Regions from separate parts of the Streptomyces sp. NBC_00576 genome, predicted to be linked through region 2. Evidence: predicted binding sites of a transcription regulator. Region 2 holds the regulator's gene; the other holds the start of a gene.
What was found. Region 2 encodes HspR, which represses chaperone genes until heat shock. Its sites were predicted from a motif close to TTGAGNNNNNNNNNCTCAA; they were not measured.
Positions count from the first base shown of each region.

Region 1: a site for HspR is predicted at 1,853-1,871, ahead of lon (endopeptidase La). Genes of this name have one in related genera too.

Region 1 is NZ_CP107780.1:3,385,447-3,389,862, reverse strand. Features, by position in the region: gene OG734_RS14045 (hypothetical protein) at 1-1,043, shown strand, start outside; gene OG734_RS14040 (GNAT family N-acetyltransferase) at 973-1,716, opposite strand; gene lon (endopeptidase La) at 1,894-4,308, shown strand.
Region 2 is NZ_CP107780.1:5,874,975-5,879,390, forward strand. Features, by position in the region: gene dnaK (molecular chaperone DnaK) at 1-217, shown strand, start outside; gene grpE (nucleotide exchange factor GrpE) at 214-867, shown strand; gene dnaJ (molecular chaperone DnaJ) at 922-2,112, shown strand; gene OG734_RS25430 (heat shock protein transcriptional repressor HspR) at 2,118-2,564, shown strand; partial or broken gene OG734_RS25435 (Uma2 family endonuclease) at 2,820-2,939, shown strand; gene OG734_RS25440 (PA14 domain-containing protein) at 3,061-4,416, opposite strand, start outside.

The sequences.
Region 1 (4,416 bases), 2.5 Mb from region 2:
TCGCGGAAGCCGTCCACGGGAGGTTCCTCCCGCCCCGCACCGGCCGTCTGTTGCGCAAGGCGGAATGGCGGCTGGACTGGCAGGACGCTCTGCTGTGCGCCGGCGGAGAGCTTCAGGTCGCCACCGAGCGGATGCGTTACTCCGGCGACCCCCGACTGGAGGTCACCGAGCACCGGCTGGGCCGGGTTCGCCATCGCGCCCACGAGGCCGCCGTACTGGTAAAGAAGTTGCGGCGCAACGACTTCAACAACAGCCGGGAACGCAAGAGCGGTATGAACTCCCACCTCACGGCCCAGGGTTGGCTGAGGATCGCGTTCCCGGACGAGTACGCCGAACTCGTCCAGCGGGAGCGCGCCCGGCGGTTCGTGAGCGACATGGCCGAGCCGCCCGCGTTCCGTGACGTGCACGACGAGATCGCGTACGCCGTCGGCGAAGGCCGGCTCGCCGCGCCGCGCTCCCCGGAAGTCGACGCGCTGCTGGCTGCCGGCGACACCGCCGTGCGGCTGGCCGCGGCCGACGACGCCAAGGAGCAGGACGAACGCGACATGGCGCTGCGTCACCCGCTGATGCTGAAGCGGTGGGAGAACGCCCTGCGGGAACTGGGGGCGATGGCCGCGGACCGGGCCTGCGCGGAGACGCCGCATGCTCTGGGCACGCTCCCCGACGACTTCTGCACGCTGCCTGAGGCAGAAGCGGTCGCGGTACTCAACGCCCGGCGCTTCCTCGCGGCCGTCCAGCAGCGGCGCATGGAGTGCAAGCGGTACATCCGGCAGATCACCCAGGCGTTGCGCGAACGAGCACTCGAAAGTCCGTACACGAGGGCTGTGTCCGAGGCCAAAGCGGCGGCCGACCGGCTCCTCGTCGACGGACATCCGGCCGAGTACGCCTTCATCCGCGCCGAGCTGCGCACGCACGAGGAGCACGTCGGCTATCTGCCCCTGTCCCTCGTCAGCAGTCCGCAGCGTGCCGAGATCAAGCGCCGGGTCCTGGCCGCCCTGTCGGACGGCACCTGGATGTACTCAGCGGTGCCGGAAGCGCACTGACACCGGCCTGATCCGCCTTCGCCCCCATGTACTTCGCGCTCGTCAGAAACGCCTCCACCCGCCAGCCCAACGCCTCGTACAGCGCCCGGCCGTCCGGTGTCCCGGCCAGAACGCCTCTCTCCGCGCCCTGGGCGACGGCCTCCTGCGCGAGCGTTCGCATCACGAAGGAGCCGAGTCCCCGGCGGCGGTGCGCGGGGGAGGTCTCCACCTGGTCGACGACCGCCGTGCTGCCCGTCGGGGCGAGCTGGCCGCGGGCCGCCCAGGAACCGTCGGGCGCCGCGAGCAGGACGCGGGTCACCCCGGCGCGCGTCCAGACGCGGACCCGGTAACCGTCGGGGGCGGGCGGCGCCTCCGTGGGCGTCAGCGGAACCGACATCAGGTAGCCCGGCTCGGGATCGACCCACCAGCCCTCGCCGAGCCAGCCGCCGACCCTCGCCGGGTCGTCGAACACCTTGAGCCATACGCCCGAGCCGGTCACCGCGTCGGCCACCTTCCGGACGGTCCGTTCGTCGACGTCGTCGTTCACCGCGTCGAGGACGTGCCGGGTGACGTGCTCGGCCGTACCCACGTCGATCGTGTATCCCCAGGGCTCGACCAGGGGCGGAGATGCCCCGCGCGAGACGACCCAGCCGTCTACCCAGGCCCGCACGGTTCCGTCCTTGTTTCCGCCCACGCCGACCCCTTGTGTAATAGCTGTTATGCGTTAATGAGTGTTACGTAGATGACTGTAGGCGGGTGCCCGGCAGTCGCGGCAGAGGTGATCGCTCACGGCGAACACGCCCCGGGGAACAATCAACCGCCGCCAAGCATTGAGTCGGCATAGCTCAACTTGAATGCCGAAGGGGAGATCATGGCTTCGACGTCCACACCGCTCACACTGCCCGTGCTGCCGCTCGACGACGAGGTCGTGCTGCCCGGCATGGTGGTTCCGCTGGACCTGAACGACGCCGATGTGCGTGCCGCGGTGGAGGCCGCCCAGGCCGCCGCGCGTACCGAGCCCGGCAAGCCCAGGGTTCTGCTGGTGCCGCGCATCGACGGGACATACCCGAGTACCGGTGTCCTCGGCACCGTGGAGCAGGTCGGCCGACTGGCCGACGGGGATCCGGGCGCCCTCATCCGTGCCCTGGGGCGCGTGCGCATCGGCGCCGGGACCACCGGGCCGGGGGCCGCGCTGTGGGTGGAGGGGACGCGGATCGACGAGACCGTCCCGGACCCCGTGCCCGGTCATGTCACCGAACTTGCCAAGGAATACAAGGCACTTGCCACCGCCTGGCTCCGCAAGCGCGGCGCCTGGCAGGTCGTCGACCGGGTACAGGCCATCGACGATGTTTCCACCCTTGCCGACAATTCCGGTTACTCGCCCTTCCTCAGCACCGACCAGAAGATCGAACTGCTGGAGACCACCGACCCGGTGGCCCGGCTGAAGCTCGCCACCCAGCAGCTGCGCGACCACCTCGCCGAGCAGGATGTCGCCGAGACCATCGCGAAGGACGTCCAGGAAGGCGTCGACAAGCAGCAGCGGGAGTTCCTGCTGCGGAAGCAGCTGGAAGCGGTACGCAAGGAGCTGCGCGAGATCAACGGTGAGCAGGACGGCGAGGAGTCCGACGACTACCGGACCCGCGTCGAGGCCGCCGACCTGCCCGAGAAGGTGCGCGAGGCCGCCCTCAAGGAGGTCGACAAGCTGGAGCGGTCCTCCGACCAGTCGCCCGAGGGCGGCTGGATCAGGACCTGGCTCGACACCGTTCTCGAACTGCCCTGGAACGAGCGGACCGAGGACTCGTACGACATCCAGGGAGCCCAGGCCGTGCTCGACGCCGAGCACGCGGGCCTGGAGGACGTGAAGGAGCGCATCACCGAGTACCTCGCCGTGCGCAAGCGGCGCGCGGAGCGCGGGCTCGGGGTCGTGGGCGGGCGTCGTGGTGGCGCCGTGCTCGCGCTCGTCGGGCCGCCCGGCGTCGGAAAGACCAGCCTCGGCGAGTCCGTCGCGCACGCCATGGGCCGGAAGTTCGTCCGGGTCGCGCTGGGCGGGGTCAGGGACGAGGCCGAGATCCGCGGGCACCGGCGTACGTATGTCGGTGCGCTGCCCGGGCGCATTGTGCGGGCCATCAAGGAGGCCGGGTCCATGAACCCCGTCGTTCTCCTCGACGAGATCGACAAGGTCGGCTCCGACTTCCGGGGCGACCCCGCCGCCGCGCTGCTCGAAGTCCTCGACCCGGCGCAGAACCACACCTTCCGCGACCACTACCTCGAAGTCGAACTCGACCTCAGCGACGTGGTGTTCCTCGCCACCGCCAACGTCCTCGAAGCCATTCCCGAGGCCCTGCTCGACCGGATGGAGCTCGTCCGGCTGGACGGGTACACCGAGGACGAGAAGGTCGTCATCGCCCGGGACCACCTGCTGCCCCGGCAGTTGGAGCGGGCCGGCCTCGAAGACGCCGAAGTAGCCCTGGACGAGAGCGCGTTGCGCAAGCTCGCCGGGGAGTACACACGGGAGGCCGGCGTCCGCAACCTGGAGCGGTCCATCGCGCGGCTGCTGCGCAAGGTCGCAGCACAGCACGAACTCGGGGAGCGGAAGCTGCCGTTCACCGTCACGGACGACGATCTGCGCGGACTCATCGGGCGGCCCCACCACGTGCCCGAGTCCGCCACCGACCCGGCCGAGCGGCGCACCGCCGTACCGGGTGTGGCGACCGGGCTCGCGGTCACCGGGGCCGGGGGCGACGTCCTCTACGTCGAGGCGTCGCTGGCCGATCCGGAGACCGGCGCCGCCGGACTGACCCTCACCGGGCAGCTCGGCGACGTCATGAAGGAGTCCGCGCAGATCGCGCTCTCCTTCCTGCGCTCGCACGGCGCCGAACTGGAGCTGCCCGTGGGTGATCTGAAGGACCGGGGTGTGCACATCCACTTCCCGGCGGGGGCCGTGCCCAAGGACGGTCCGAGTGCGGGCGTCACCATGACGACCGCCCTCGCCTCGCTGCTCAGCGGACGGCTCGTCCGGACGGACGTCGCCATGACCGGCGAGGTGTCGCTGACCGGGCGGGTGCTGCCCATCGGCGGTGTGAAGCAGAAGCTGCTCGCCGCCCACCGGGCCGGCGTCACCACCGTGATCATCCCGAAGCGCAACGAGGCCGACCTGGACGACGTCCCGGCCGAGGTCCTGGAGAAGCTCGACGTCCACGCCGTCACGGACGTCCGCCAGGTCCTCGAACTGGCGCTCACCCCGGCGGAGAACCCGGCGGAGGTGAAGGTTCCGGCAGCGGCGTGACGGACGCTGCCGGTCGGTGAGGGCCCGGGTCCCGGAAGGGGTCCGGGCCTTCCCGTACGCCGAATCGGTGCTTGGAGGGACCTGGATGACATGGTCGCTCCGAGCCTG
Region 2 (4,416 bases):
CGCGCTCAAGGGCGAGGAGACGGCGGAGATCCGCACCGCCACCGAGAAGGTCGCCGCCGTCTCGCAGAAGCTGGGCCAGGCGATGTACGCCGACGCGTCCGCGGCGCAGGCCGCCGGTGACGAGGCGCCCGGCGCCGAGGCCCCCAAGGCCGACGACGACGTGGTGGACGCCGAGATCGTCGATGACGAGCGTGAGCGTAAGGACGGTGCCGCGTGACGGAGGAGACTCCGGGCTTCGACGAGAAGCCCGACGTCCCTTCCGGCGCCACCTCCGACGACGCCGAGCCGAAGGCCGCCCCCTCTTCGGAGGGGGCGTCCCCGGCCGGGGACGCAAACGCAGCAGCAGCACAGGTCGCCGGTCTGACGGCACAGCTGGACCAGGTACGCACGGCGCTCGGTGAGCGCACCGCGGACCTCCAGCGGCTCCAGGCCGAGTATCAGAACTACCGCCGCCGGGTCGAGCGGGACCGGATCACGGTCAAGGAGATCGCCATCGCGAGCCTCCTGTCCGAACTCCTGCCCGTACTCGACGACATCGGCCGCGCGCGGGAACACGGCGAACTGGTAGGCGGGTTCAAGTCCGTCGCCGAGTCGCTGGAGACCGTCGCCGCGAAGATGGGCCTGCAGCAGTTCGGCAAGGAGGGCGAGCCCTTCGACCCGACGATCCACGAGGCCCTGATGCACTCGTACGCGCCGGACGTCACGGAGACGACGTGCGTGGCGATCCTGCAGCCGGGCTACCGGTTCGGCGAGCGCAATCTGCGTCCCGCGCGGGTCGCGGTGGCCGAGCCCCAGCCCGGGGCGCAGGCCCCGGAGTCGGGCGACGCGGCGGACGGCAAGGAGAACGGTGGCCCGGAAGAGGGCTGACGTGAGCATTGACGCTGGAGACGCCAAAGACTCCGGGAAGGAGGGACGTCGGGGATGAGCACCAAGGACTTCATCGAGAAGGACTTCTACAAGGTCCTCGGCGTCCCCAAGGACGCCACCGAGGCCGAGATCAAGAAGGCGTACCGGAAACTCGCCCGCGAGTTCCACCCGGACGCCAACAAGGGCAACGCCAGGGCCGAGGAGCGCTTCAAGGAGATCTCCGAGGCGAACGACGTCCTCGGTGACCCCAAGAAGCGCAAGGAGTACGACGAGGCCCGCGCCCTCTTCGGCAACGGCGGCTTCCGCCCGGGGCCGGGCGCCGGCGGCGGCTCCTTCAACTTCGACCTGGGTGACCTCTTCGGAGGCGGCGCCCAGGGCGGCGGCGGCCCCGGCGGTTCCGGTGCGGGCGGCTTCGGCGGCGGCATCGGAGATGTCTTCGGAGGCCTGTTCAACCGGGGCGGCGGGACCACCCGTACGCAGCCCAGGCGCGGCCAGGACATCGACACCGAGGTGACGCTGAGCTTCACGGAGGCGGTGGACGGCGCGACGGTCCCGTTGCGCATGACGTCCCAGTCACCGTGCAAGGCGTGCTCGGGCACCGGTGACAAGAACGGCACGCCGCGCGTGTGCCCGACGTGCGTCGGCACCGGCCAGGTGGCGAGGGGTTCGGGTGGCGGGTTCTCGCTCACGGACCCCTGCCCCGACTGCAAGGGCCGGGGCCTGATCGCGGAGCACGCCTGCCTGGTGTGCAGCGGCTCGGGTCGCGCCAAGTCGTCCCGGACGATGCAGGTGCGCATCCCGGCCGGGGTGGCGGACAGCCAGCGGATCCGGCTGCGCGGCAAGGGAGCACCGGGCGAGCGCGGCGGCCCGGCCGGTGACCTCTACGTCACCGTCCATGTCGACGCCCACCCGGTCTTCGGCCGCAAGGACGACAACCTGACGGTGACAGTGCCGGTGACGTTCGTCGAGGCGGCACTCGGCGGCGAGGTCAGGGTCCCGACCCTGGGCGGCCCGCCGGTCACCCTGAAGCTGCCCCCGGGCACGCCCAACGGGCGCACGATGCGCGCGCGGGGCAAGGGCGCGGTCCGCAAGGACGGCACCCGGGGCGATTTGCTGGTCACCGTCGAGGTGAGTGTCCCGACGGACCTGACGGGGAAGGCTCGTGACGCACTGGAGGCGTATCGCGAGGCGACCGTGGACGAGGATCCGCGGGCGGAGCTGTTCGAGGCAGCGAAGGGAGCTTGACCGAGATGGACGGTCGTCGACGCAACCCGTATGAACTGACCCAGGAGACCCCGGTCTACGTCATCTCGGTGGCGGCCCAGCTCTCGGGCCTGCACCCGCAGACCCTGCGCCAGTACGACCGTCTGGGCCTGGTCTCCCCCGACCGCACCGCCGGCCGGGGCCGCCGCTACTCGGCCCGCGACATCGAACTGCTCCGCGCGGTGCAGGCGTTGTCGCAGGACGAGGGCATCAACCTGGCCGGCATCAAGCGGATCATCGAACTGGAGAACCAGGTCGCCGCGCTGCAGCAGCGGGTGGCGGAGATGGAGTCCGCGCTGGACGGCGCCGCCGCGGCGATGCAGCAGCGGGAGGCCGCGGTGCACGCTTCTTATCGGCGGGATCTGGTGCCGTACCAGGAAGTTCAGCAGACCAGTGCGTTGGTGGTCTGGCGGCCGAAGAAGGCCAAGGACTAGGCAGGCTGAGACGTGAAGGGGCCCGGAGGCCCGGAGGTTCGATCTGAACCTCCGGGCCCCTTCACGTTCCGTCAGGAAACCGGCGGTACGACCACGCTCACCAGGACGGGCAGTGAGGTGGTGCCGTCCTCGCGGACGCCGACGACCTGGTACCAGAGGGACGTTCGCGAAGTCCTCCGTGCCCGCGGGCGACCAGCCGTCCAACTGCACGTTGACGATGGCGGAGAGTGACGCAGAGGCCGCATGGGTCGCGCCGAGCACGCCCGCTACGAGGACGAGCATCGCGTGCCGTACGGAACCGAGGCCGTGGTTCCGGAGGGCCCGGCCAAGGGCTTCGTCATCGGTGAGGCGATCACGGGCCCCAGGCGAGGCTGAGGATCGTCCCGGCCTGCTCAGCAGGAATGACGCACACAAGGAACGCGGGAGGGACCGGGAGACGAGTCCCGGTTCCTCCCGCGCGGGCGCACGTGTACCGAAGCTGTTGCGTGTCGAACGGTTAGCGGTTGACCAGGACCTCTGCTGAGGACACCTGCTCACTCTCACGGCCGTAGACGTCCACGGCCCGCACGGTGACCATGTAGACGCCGGTGTACTGCGGCCGGAACTCGATTCGGCCCGTCGTCGTCAGCTGCTGGCCGCTTGGGGAGCCGTACCCGTCGAAGTACCAGGAGTAGCCCTTCAGCGAGCGGCCCTCGTCGCCCGCGCCGGGCTTGGCCTGGACGATGATCGGGGAGCGCGTGCCGCCCGTGGAGACCACGGTCAGCTTCGGTGCCGCCGGGCCGGTCGCGGTGGCCGGGGTGAGGCGGGCGACGGGGATCTGCGCGGAGGGCACGGACTCGGCGCCCGTGTTGTCGACAGCGGTGACGTAGTAGTACGCGGTGCCCTTGGGGGCAGAGGTGTCGTCGTACGACGAGGCTGTCGGGCCGTCGACGCTGCCGACGAGGGTCCCGACTCCGTTGGCCGAGGCGCGGCGGTAGACGTGGAACCCGGTCACCGTACCGTCCTCCGACGGCGTCCACGTGACATGGGTGGATGCGTCGGTGGGCGTGCCCTCCAGGGCGGACGGAGCGGGCGTGGTGGATGCCACTGGGCGCGTCACCGTCACGGTCTCGGAGACCGGGGAGATGTTCCCGGCGCCGTCGACGGCCTGGACCCGGTACGCGTAGGGCGTCCCCGCGTCCGCGAACTGGTCCGCCGAGGACGTCCTGAACGCGGGCTGCGGCCCGTCCGGGTCGCTCTGACCCACTGGGGCGGCCCACACCTCGTAGTGGTGCACGTCCTTCGAGGAGGCGTTCCACGTAAGGAAGTTGCCTGCCGTGGTGCCTTGTCCCGACAGCCCGGTGACCTTCGCCGGCGCCGTCTTGTCGACCGTCGTCGCGGTCACGTCGGCGCTGCCTGTCGACTGGTTGCCGGCCTTGTCGTGGGCGCGGACCTCGTAGGCGTACGTCTCGCCGGTCTTCGGAAGTGTCGAGTCCGTGTACGTGGTGGCTGTGGTCGTCGCGAGGGCGGTGCCGCCGAACGACGTGCCGTTCAGGCGGCGGTAGACCTTGTACCCCGCGAGGTCCATCTCCTTGTTCTTCGCCCAGGTGAGCTTCGCCTTGCCCGTCGTCTTGTCGTACGTGACGGCGGGTCCCGTCGGGGCGAGGGGCTTGACCTTGTCGACTGTCGCCGAAGTACGGGGCGCGTAGGCGAAGTTGACGTTCGCGTTGCCGGTGACGTTGGCGAAGTCGATGCGCAGGGTGTGCTTGTGGGCGGGGATGGTGAGGTTGACGGTCTTCTTCTGGGTCGTTGAGACGTTCTTCCAGAGGTTGACCTTGATCTTGCCGTCGAGGTAGACGCGGATGCCGTCCTG